3 regions of the Erwinia tasmaniensis Et1/99 genome follow, and region 3 is predicted to be linked to each of the others. Evidence: predicted binding sites of a transcription regulator. Region 3 holds the regulator's gene; each other region holds the start of a gene.

Region 1 (3,283 bases), 1.4 Mb from region 3:
CAAAGAAGATGAGTTCAAACAATGGATAACAATATTATTATCGATAATCTTCTCATGCTTGACGGTCGTACCCGAATGCTGTCGCGTATACCGGACGGGAAAGGCGTGATGCTTCCCGCCTCTGCCTGTCGCTGTTTTATCGCGCTGGCTCAGGCTAAAGAGCAGGTGTTATCGCAAGAACAGCTAATGGATGTGGGCTGGCGTCATTCCGGCGTAGAGGTTACAGACAACAGTGTACGGGTGATGATTACCAAGATTCGCCGTGCGCTGATCGCGCTCGAAGTCAATGACAGCGTCCAGCTGATTGCCGTAACGCGCAGTGGATACCGGCTGATTGTGCGCACAGAACAACCTGACATAACGCGGCGTACAACATCTGCCAGCAATCCGCTGCACGTCTCGACAGGATTGGTTTCGCGGCACGTCAGTGCGTACCGAGCCCATCGCTTTTTGAGACGACGTTTAGCGGCAGGTGCAGCCGGGCTGGTACTGGGGAGCTGTCTGGCCGCGGCGGTCAGCTGGCTGCTGGCAATCAAACCCACACCAATCAACTACGTGCGCTGGCACGGCGCGGAGACCCCACCACAGACGGAGGTTTGGGTGCCGGGAAATATTTCACCCGACAAACAGCGGGTCGTCCAGACACTACAACTTTACAGGCAGTACGCTATTAACAAGAACGGGGATATTAACCCCGAACATGCCCGTTACCTCTACATTACTACGGGGGGAGCCAGCCCCGATCTGGGCCTGATCGCCTGTGTTGCCCCGCTGCGGGATTCGGAGAACAACTGTGAATCGTACTCTTTTAAATATCGTTAAATCGCCAACTACGCTGTGTTTTATTGGCGGACTTATACTACCGCTTGTGGCTTGTATGCTGAAAGATATGGTCTTTAATCCGCTGAAAGCCAGCTGCATTGTTTCTCAGGCACGATATGATATCAGTGATGAGAATAACTGGACGCTGACGCGCGGTATTTATCGTTTTTATCGCGATGGTTTAACCCGGTGGCGCGTGATCTATACCGGCAGTATCAGTGACTATATCAATGGCGGTAGGCAGCTCCACCCTGTTGCCGTGCTGCGCGAAATCACCTTCAGTAGCAGCGTAAGTCAAAACCGGCTGATAAATACCACTATTCAGCAGAGCAGCAGGCTGGGCGATCAAAGCAACGATGATGATGTGGCAAAATATGTTTTTCGACATCTCACCCCAGGAGAGATCCATACCAGCCGGATGTATCTGCTGGATGATAAAGCACTGGCTATCGGCGGTGAAAACAGTGCGCCCATGCTGTGCGTAAACTGAAATGGGGGCATTTAAACCTCCCCTCTCCATCCCAGGTGATCAGAATGCGGTGTTTATTGATTCATATCCCACAGGGCATAACCCGCAACACAGCAGGTCGCCATCATCACCATTAACATGGAGGTAGAAAGAACCTTATATAACAAACTGCCGGCGTTTTTTTTAATGTTGTTACTCATTCACTTAATCCTGTAATTAACACTCGCGCCAGCTTTGATTAGAATCAGGCAGGCTGCATAGTGTAAACCACGTATTCAGCAGGATAATCAGTGGATAAGATTTCATTACTGTGGCTATTTCATCAGCTCTGGTGTCGTACAGGCTTTGGCACCGGTCTGGTTACCGACGGGCAAATAAAGGCTGCCGCCATCATTTTTCCCTACGGCGCGATTTTTCATTGCACTGCAGACAGTGAGCAACCGATGTTGCTTACGCAACTCTGTATTGGGCCAGAATCTAACAATAAGTAAAACTTATTCAAAAATGCAAATTTTGCCGTGTGACAAAATGCCGTCACAAGCAACGTTACCGAAAAGCCTCTTTTTTCAACCAGGCAACCGTTTACGTAGCGACTAAGATTGCATGAACACCAGAGAGTGAAAAAGTTCATGTCAGCAGGATTATTTTGTGACACAAATCACACTTTAGCGGAATTGAAATGAAACAGAATTTGACAAGTGTGAGTGATCTCTATTTCCTAGAGCGCTGAAAGCGGCACACTGCCGTAAAACTTCCAACGGGTGTTTTCGTTCAAGTGACAAGCCCCCCTTGTCGCCCGTTAAACCGGTAACGCGATCTGAACGATAGCTGTCGCACAGGTCACTGAGCATATGAAAAAACAATGAAACATAAAATAATGATGGCGGGAGCGCTGGCCGCACTCTCTTATTCACAAACCTCAGTCGCAGAGACCGGCGATGCCTCCTATGTTTCTGACTGGTGGCATCAAAGTGTGAATGTGGTGGGCAGCTACCATACGCGCTTCGGACCGAAGCTGAATAATGATGTCTATCTTGAATACGAAGCCTTTGCACATAAAGACTGGTTCGATTTCTACGGCTACGTTGATGTGCCAAAATTCTTTGGTGTTGGTAACGGTAATGACAAGGGTGCCTGGGATAACGGTTCCCCGTTCTTTATGGAGATCGAACCGCGTTTCTCTATTGATAAACTGACGGGCACCAGCCTGGGCTTTGGCCCGTTTAAAGAGTGGTATTTCGCCAATAACTACGTTTACGATATGGGTGATAGCAAGGCCAGCCGCCAGAATACCTGGTATATGGGTCTGGGCACCGATATCGATACCCATTCAGATATTGGTCTGTCGCTCAATGTATACGCCAAATATCAGTGGGAAAACTATGATGCCGCTAACGAAAATAGTTGGGACGGCTACCGCTTCAAAGTGAAATATTTTGTGCCGCTGACTACGTTATGGGGCGGTAATCTGAGCTATATCGGCTTCACCAACTTTGACTGGGGTTCCGACCTCGGAGATAAATCCAGCCCGGCGCGCACCAGTAACTCCATCGCCTCCAGCCATATTCTTACTCTTGGCTACGACCACTGGCACTACTCATTTGTCGCGCGTTACTTCCATAACGGTGGCCAGTGGAACGACGGCGTGGTGCAAAACTTCGGCGGCGGTGATTTCAGCCTGAAATCTTCCGGCTTCGGCTACTACCTGGTTGCCGGCTATAACTTCTGACCACGGGTCAGCAGAGCTGATACCAACGCCAGCACGACTAAAAGCTCAACGCGCCAATCGGCGCGTTTTTGTTGCCGCCCGGATGCAGCTATACTTGGCTGGCAATACTGCATATGAAATCAGGAAGAGTTATGTCTGCAAGGCTTGTCGATCACGATGTTAAATTGCGTCCGCTGGAACGCGAAGATCTGCGTTTTGTCCACCAGCTGGATAATAACGCCAGCGTTATGCGTTACTGGTTTGAAGAGCCGTATGAGGCTTTT
Region 2 (3,283 bases), 1.1 Mb from region 3:
CGGTATTCAGAAAAGACTTTTTTCAGCGACGGGTCCAGTTCCCGGCCATATACCTTACATGAACCTTCCACCATTTTGATCCCGCCAAAGGGGATCAGAGCACGCTTTAGCGGAGCATCGGTTTGCAGGCCAACGATTTTTTCCAACTCGCGGTTAATATAACCCGCCTCGTGCGAAGTTATTGTCGAAGCCAGATCGGTATCGAAATCAACCGGCGCGTGGGTGCGGTTTTCCAGCTTGATACCTTCCATCACCTTATCCCACAGGCTGGTGGTAGCTTCGCTTGCCCCGGTGAGAAACGCTTCGTCACCGTCATAAGGGGTATAATTCGTTTGGATAAAGTCACGCACATTGACACTGTTCTGCCACTCGCCCGGTGTGAAGTCTTCCCAGGCTGCTGCCATCTTTTGATTGAGATCTGTCATTAGAAACCTACCCTTTAAAGTAAAATCCGTTGTGTCTTCTCGCCGTACAGCCGTATCAGGCGATGACAAAATCCAGTGAAGAGAATTAGCGGCGATCGCCATCTCGCAAATAAATGACCCAGTAAGTCAGTCCAACCAGCAAACCACCGCCGATGATATTGCCGAGCGTCACCGGGATCAGGTTGTCGTTGATAAACTGGCTAATGGTGAGGTGTGAGAACTGCCCGGCGGTTGCGCCCGTGGCGGTCCAGAAATCGGGTGCCGAGAAATTTTTAATGATGATGGCCATCGGGATCAGAAACATATTGGCGATGCTGTGTTCAAAACCGCTGGCAACAAACATAGCCACTGGCAATATCATGGCGAACATCTTATCCAGCAGGCTGCGGCCGGAATAACTCATCCATACCGCCATGCACACCATCAGATTGGCAAGAATGCCGAGACACACTGCCTGCAAGAAGGAGTGATGCATTTTGTGTTCGGCAGTCTGTAAAACATTCAGCCCCCATGCCCCGTTGGCGGCCATATGCTGTGCGGCAAACCAGACCAAAGCGACAAAGAAAATGGCACCGATAAAATTACCGATATAAACCAGGGCCCAGTTGCATGCCAGCTGGATCCAGCTGATGCGTCCGCTGGCCTTTGCCACTACCGTTAGCACCGTGGAGGTAAACAGGTCAGCCCCGCAGACCACTACCAGCATCAGGCCGAGAGAAAAGCAAACGCCGCCAGTCAGTTTTGCCAGGCCCCATGGAATACCGTCGCTGCCGGTGGTGGCGGTGATATAGAAGGTAAAAGCAATGGAAATAAACACTCCGGCTGTAATTGCCAGGAAGAAGGTCGTAAAGGGGTGTTTCGTTGCCTTATAAACGCCAGCTTCTTCAGCAACTTTTGCCACTTCAGAAGGTACGATTAGATCAAAGGGGCTGCCAGCATTCACACTAAGATCCTCCCAGAATTCGTCAGCAAGGGAAGTCTAGCAAAGGTGAAAATCTCAGGATTTGATGTGGATCATACTGGTCTGGTATAGGCCGGGTGAGCAGGATGGGAGTGTTAAATATAAGTTAATATTTTACGAAAAATATTATTTTTTATAAAAACATCCTCAGGGGAGTCACAAAAAAAGGGTTTTACCTGTATCAAAAACTCTAAAATGGTTGAATTCAACGGTATGTCGCCTGCACTAAACCGAATTTTCATGGGTATAAAAAATACTGGTTATAAAAAAGGTAACCGTCTGCACGGTTACCTTTACTGAGCATGGCATCAGAGCCGTATCAAGGCCCCGAAAGACATACTGCCTTGTTTAGAGGCGGTGATACTCTGGAGATGTTATTTCCAGTGACGGCGCTTAGCGACCTGCAGTTTTTCATAGGCAGCCAGCAGAGACTGATGCGCCGGGAATGCTTTCAGATCGCTGTCTACGTTCTGTAAACCATAGAACGGTGCTTCACCCGAAATAGCGGCCGATGCCGCATCTACCGCGCTCTGACCATACATACGTACGAAGGCACCATAGTACTGCTGCGGGTCGCGTTCTTCTTCCTGGCTTAGCAGCAGTAGTGTCTGCAGACAGCGGTAGTAGTTTGCTCGTTCTGCACTGAAAATTGACTGGTTGAACTCCATAGTCCATTCGGTCCAAATTAGCGCCTGTTGCAGATCTCCGCCCGCCAGGGCGAGCATGGACTTGAGCTCTCCAATACGCAGCGTATACCAACCGTTATCTTTACCGGTTGCCAGGCCAAGCAGTTCGCGCACACGCGTGAAGTCGTCGTGGCCATCTTCATCCAGCTGTTCTAGCAGCGACAGATAGTCTGCCTGTTCCCAGCGGCTTTCCGGCAGGCTAAGAAGGGTGTCACGCAGGTAAGCGCCCATACTGTTATTGGCCAGCAGCAGATCTTCTGCCGGGTAGATATCTGACATGCCCGGAACGATGATACGGCAAGCGTAAACATCGAGATGCTCATAATCCGCGATATAAACTTCCTGATCTTCCGACTTAAAGATCGCCATCAGCGTGGCAAATTCTTCTTCAGTCGAACCTTTAAAGCTCCAGTCCGCAAAGGCGTAATCGGCATCGTCCTTAAACATATCCCAGGAAATCAGCCCGCTTGAGTCGATGAAATGCGTCTCCAGGTTGGCATGCTCGGCCACTTCCTCGTCATCGAAGGTTGGCGGAGTAAAGACGTCCAGATCTTTCAGGCCGCGCCCTTGTAACAGTTCGGTGACGGTACGTTCCAGGGCCACGCCAAAGTCAGGATGCGCCCCGAACGAGGCAAAACAGGTACCGTTTTCAGGGTTGAACAACACTACGCAGATCACCGGATACTTACCGCCTAGTGAAGCATCATAAGAGAAGATAGGGAAACCTTCTGCTTCAAGCGTGGCAATTGCTTCCACTACGCCGGGATAGCGGTTAATGACTTCTTGTGGAATGGTTGGCAGGCTGATGGATTCGGCGATAATACGGTTCTTAATATGGCGTTCAAACACCTCTGAAAGGCCCTGTACACGCGCTTCGTTGGCGGTATTTCCCGCCGACATACCATTTGACACATACAGATTGCCGATAATATTCATCGGAATATAGACGGTTTGCCGATCCGACTGGCGGGTAAAGGGCAGCGCACAGATGCCGCGTGCAGCATTACCCGATTGCAGATCGACCAGATCGCTGGCGCTAACTTCATTTTCCGGATCATAGAACTGACGCAAACGCGAATCGAGAATGCCATCGGGCAACCGATCATCATCCGGCAATGGGAACCACTTCTCGTCAGGATAATGGACGAAATCGCCGTTGGCGATCTGCTGGCCTAGCCAAAAATCTGCAAAGAAATAGTTGGTGGACAGAC
Region 3 (3,283 bases):
GATGGAAGGAAAGAGCATCGGCTGACGCTCTTTCCTTCACGGCTAAGCGGAGGTCTGCATCAGGCCAGTTCGATCACTTCGTAACTGTGGCCGATCTCCACTCCTTTGCCCAGCATGATCGCCACCGAGCAGTATTTTTCCGCAGAAAGATCGACCGCACGCGCTACCGCGTTATCCGCCAGCGCTTTTCCGCTGACAATGAAATGCAGATTGATATGGGTGAAAATACGCGGGGCCTCTTCGCGACGCTCTGAAGTCAGTTTCACCTCACAGTCGGCCACGTTATGGCGGCCCTTCTGCAGAATGGAAACGACATCAATGGCGCTACAGCCTCCGGCGGCCATCAGCACCATTTCCATCGGACTTGGCGCTTTATCACCCGAATTACCATCCATCAGCACCTGGTGACCGGATGAGGATTCTCCCAAAAACGTCATCCCTTCAACCCATTTGACTCGTGCCTGCATAACAAAATCCTCGAATTCATTCAGTTAGAGCAGGGTACGCCGCCGTCACTAAAACGGCAACGTTCTGTTTTTCTGACTATGCTGAAGCGAGACAACAGAAGACAGCCATCTCAAGCTGTGCTACAAACGGAGCTGTAAAATTTCACCTGCATTCAAGCGTCGGTGAAAGCAGAACAACGGCACGCGGCCAGCTCTGAAAAAGGCCCATGTTTCTTCCTACGGGAACGCTTGACTATTTCAACGCCTGGCAGGGATTCAGCTCCCGTATATTCCTATTATTACGTGCGACAGCAAGATAAGCATCACCCTTGCAGCGTGAAAAACAGGATGTATTCAGGCACGATAACAACAGAGGATAACAGCGAATGGTTCTCGGCAAACCGCAAACAGACCCAACTCTAGAATGGTTCCTGTCACATTGCCATATTCACAAATATCCGTCCAAAAGCACGCTGATACACCAGGGTGAGAAGGCCGAGACCCTTTACTACATCGTCAAGGGCTCTGTGGCAGTGCTGATCAAGGATGAAGAAGGCAAAGAGATGATCCTCTCCTATCTCAACCAGGGGGATTTTATCGGCGAGCTGGGCCTCTTTGAAGAGGGACAGGAGCGCAGCGCATGGGTACGTGCAAAGGCAGCCTGCGAAGTAGCTGAAATCTCTTACAAAAAATTCCGTCAGCTGATCCAGGTCAATCCTGACATCCTGATGCGCCTGTCTTCACAAATGGCGCGCCGCCTGCAGGTCACCTCGGAAAAAGTGGGGAATTTAGCTTTTCTTGATGTGACCGGACGCATCGCCCAGACGCTGCTGAACCTGGCGAAACAGCCTGACTCAATGACGCACCCCGACGGAATGCAGATCAAAATTACGCGTCAGGAGATCGGCCAGATCGTCGGCTGCTCGCGCGAAACGGTGGGTCGTATTCTGAAAATGCTGGAAGATCAAAATCTGATTTCTGCACACGGTAAAACTATCGTCGTTTACGGCACGCGTTAACCGCTTCTGAACCCACGGCGCGACAGCCCCCTGCCGCGCCTTTTTTTTATTTGGTGCGGCTGATGTGGCGGAGAATTATCTATCAACCTGAAGTGAACTATGCCCTGCGGCAAACGCTGGTGCTCTGTTTGCCGGTCGCGCTTGGCTGGTTGCTGGGTGATTTACAAAAAGGCCTGCTGTTTTCTCTGGTGCCCGCCTGCTGCAACAATGCCGGGCTGGATACGCCACACAGACGCTTCTTCAAACGCCTGGTGGTTGGCGGTAGCCTGTTCGCCGGCAGCAGTTTTGTTATCCAGTATGCCGCCGCCCAGGGCGCCCCCCTGCCGCTGATCCTGCTGGCGATGGCGCTGCTGTTAGGGGTGACTGGTGAGATAAGCCCGCTGCATGGCCGGCTCATGCCCGCTTCGCTGATCGCCGCCATTTTTACCCTTAGCCTCGCGGGCAGAGTGCCGATGTGGCAGCCTCCGCTGCTGTATATCCTTGGCACCATCTGGTACGGGGTATTTAACTGGTTCTGGTTCTGGCTGTGGAAAGAGCAGCCGATGCGCGAAACGCTCAGCCTGCTTTACCGCGAACTCGCGGACTACTGCGAGGCAAAATATCGTCATTTAAACCAGTTGAACGATCCCTCAACGGCAATGCCGCCGCTGTTCGCCCGACAACAGAAAGCCGTCGACCTCATTACCACCTGTTACCAACAGATCCATATGCTGGCAGCCAACCGCAACCAGCACTATCAGCCCCTGATGCGCGCATTCCAGGTGGCGCTGGATCTACAGGAACATATCGCCGTTAGCCTGCATCAGCCTGAAGACGTCAAAAAACTGGTACGCCAGAGTCACGCCGAGGCGGTGATCCGCTGGAACGCACAGCGCATCGCCGCGCGCCTGCGTGAACTGGCAGACGATATTCTTTATCACCGCTTTCCCAAACGCTTCACTCTGGAACAGCCGCTGGAAGCGCTGGAGAAGATTGTCCGCCAGCACCCTGATAACCCGGTCGGTAATTTTTGCTACTATCATTTCAGCCGTATTGGGCGCGTGCTGCGCGCCCAACGCCCGCTCTACCGCCGCGATCTGATGGCAGACCGCCAGCGCCGCCTGCCGCTGCTACCGGCGCTGAAAAGCTATCTGTCGCTAAAATCCATCGCTTTGCGAACCGCCGCCCGCTTCGGCGTCATGCTCACCTTTGCCAGTACGCTGGCGCTGTTTTTAAATATGCCGAAGCCGTATTGGATACTGATGACCGTAATGTTTGTCAGCCTGAACGGCTACAGCGCCACCCGCGTGCGTATTCAGCACCGAGCGCTCGGCACCCTTGCCGGGCTGGCGGTGGCCGCGCTGGCCCTGCGTCTGCATGCTCCAGAATCGATGACATTACTGGTAATGCTGGCCATTACTCTGGTCAGTTACCTGTTTTTACGCAAGTTCTATGGCTGGGCAACGGTAGGGTTTACGGTCACCGCCGTTTATTCCCTTCAGCTTTTGTCGCTGAACGGAGAGGGATTCTTATTACCGCGTCTGATTGATACCCTGATGGGCTGCCTGATCGCCTTCGGCGGCAATATCTGGCTGTGGCCACAGTGGCAGAGCGCGCTGCTGCGCCAGAACGCACATGACGCGCTGGAGGCTTATCAGGAAGCGTTGCGGATGCTATTGGGCAATGAGCAGAATGTTAGCAGGCTGGCAAACCAGCGTATCAAAGTCAACCAGGCACATAACGCGCTATATAACTCCCTTAATCAGGCAATGCAGGAACCCGGTTTTGATTCCCGCTATCTGTCCGATATGAAGCTGTGGGTGACTCATAGCCAGCTTA

Evidence for each region. Region 3 encodes CRP, which controls carbon source genes, mostly activating them, when cyclic AMP is high. Its sites were predicted from a motif close to ATGTGANNNNNNTCACAT; they were not measured.
Region 1: the regulator CRP is predicted to act here: its motif matches at 1,938-1,955, upstream of ETA_RS05810 (nucleoside-specific channel-forming protein Tsx).
Region 2: the regulator CRP is predicted to act here: its motif matches at 1,428-1,445, upstream of focA (formate transporter FocA).

The regions. Positions count from the first base shown of each region.
Region 1 covers NC_010694.1:1,057,433-1,060,715, reverse strand. The annotation lists gene ETA_RS05820 (winged helix-turn-helix domain-containing protein) at 22-822, shown strand; gene ETA_RS05815 (hypothetical protein) at 878-1,312, shown strand; gene ETA_RS20550 (hypothetical protein) at 1,366-1,491, opposite strand; gene ETA_RS19875 (hypothetical protein) at 1,582-1,782, shown strand; gene ETA_RS05810 (nucleoside-specific channel-forming protein Tsx) at 2,154-3,020, shown strand; gene speG (spermidine N1-acetyltransferase) at 3,152-3,283, shown strand, end outside.
Region 2 covers NC_010694.1:2,418,672-2,421,954, reverse strand. The annotation lists gene pflB (formate C-acetyltransferase) at 1-425, opposite strand, end outside; gene focA (formate transporter FocA) at 511-1,368, opposite strand; gene ycaO (30S ribosomal protein S12 methylthiotransferase accessory factor YcaO) at 1,761-3,283, opposite strand, start outside.
Region 3 covers NC_010694.1:3,553,778-3,557,060, forward strand. The annotation lists gene ETA_RS17145 (phosphoribulokinase) at 1-25, shown strand, start outside; gene ETA_RS17150 (OsmC family protein) at 60-467, opposite strand; gene crp (cAMP-activated global transcriptional regulator CRP) at 833-1,465, shown strand; gene ETA_RS17160 (YccS/YhfK family putative transporter) at 1,528-3,283, shown strand, end outside.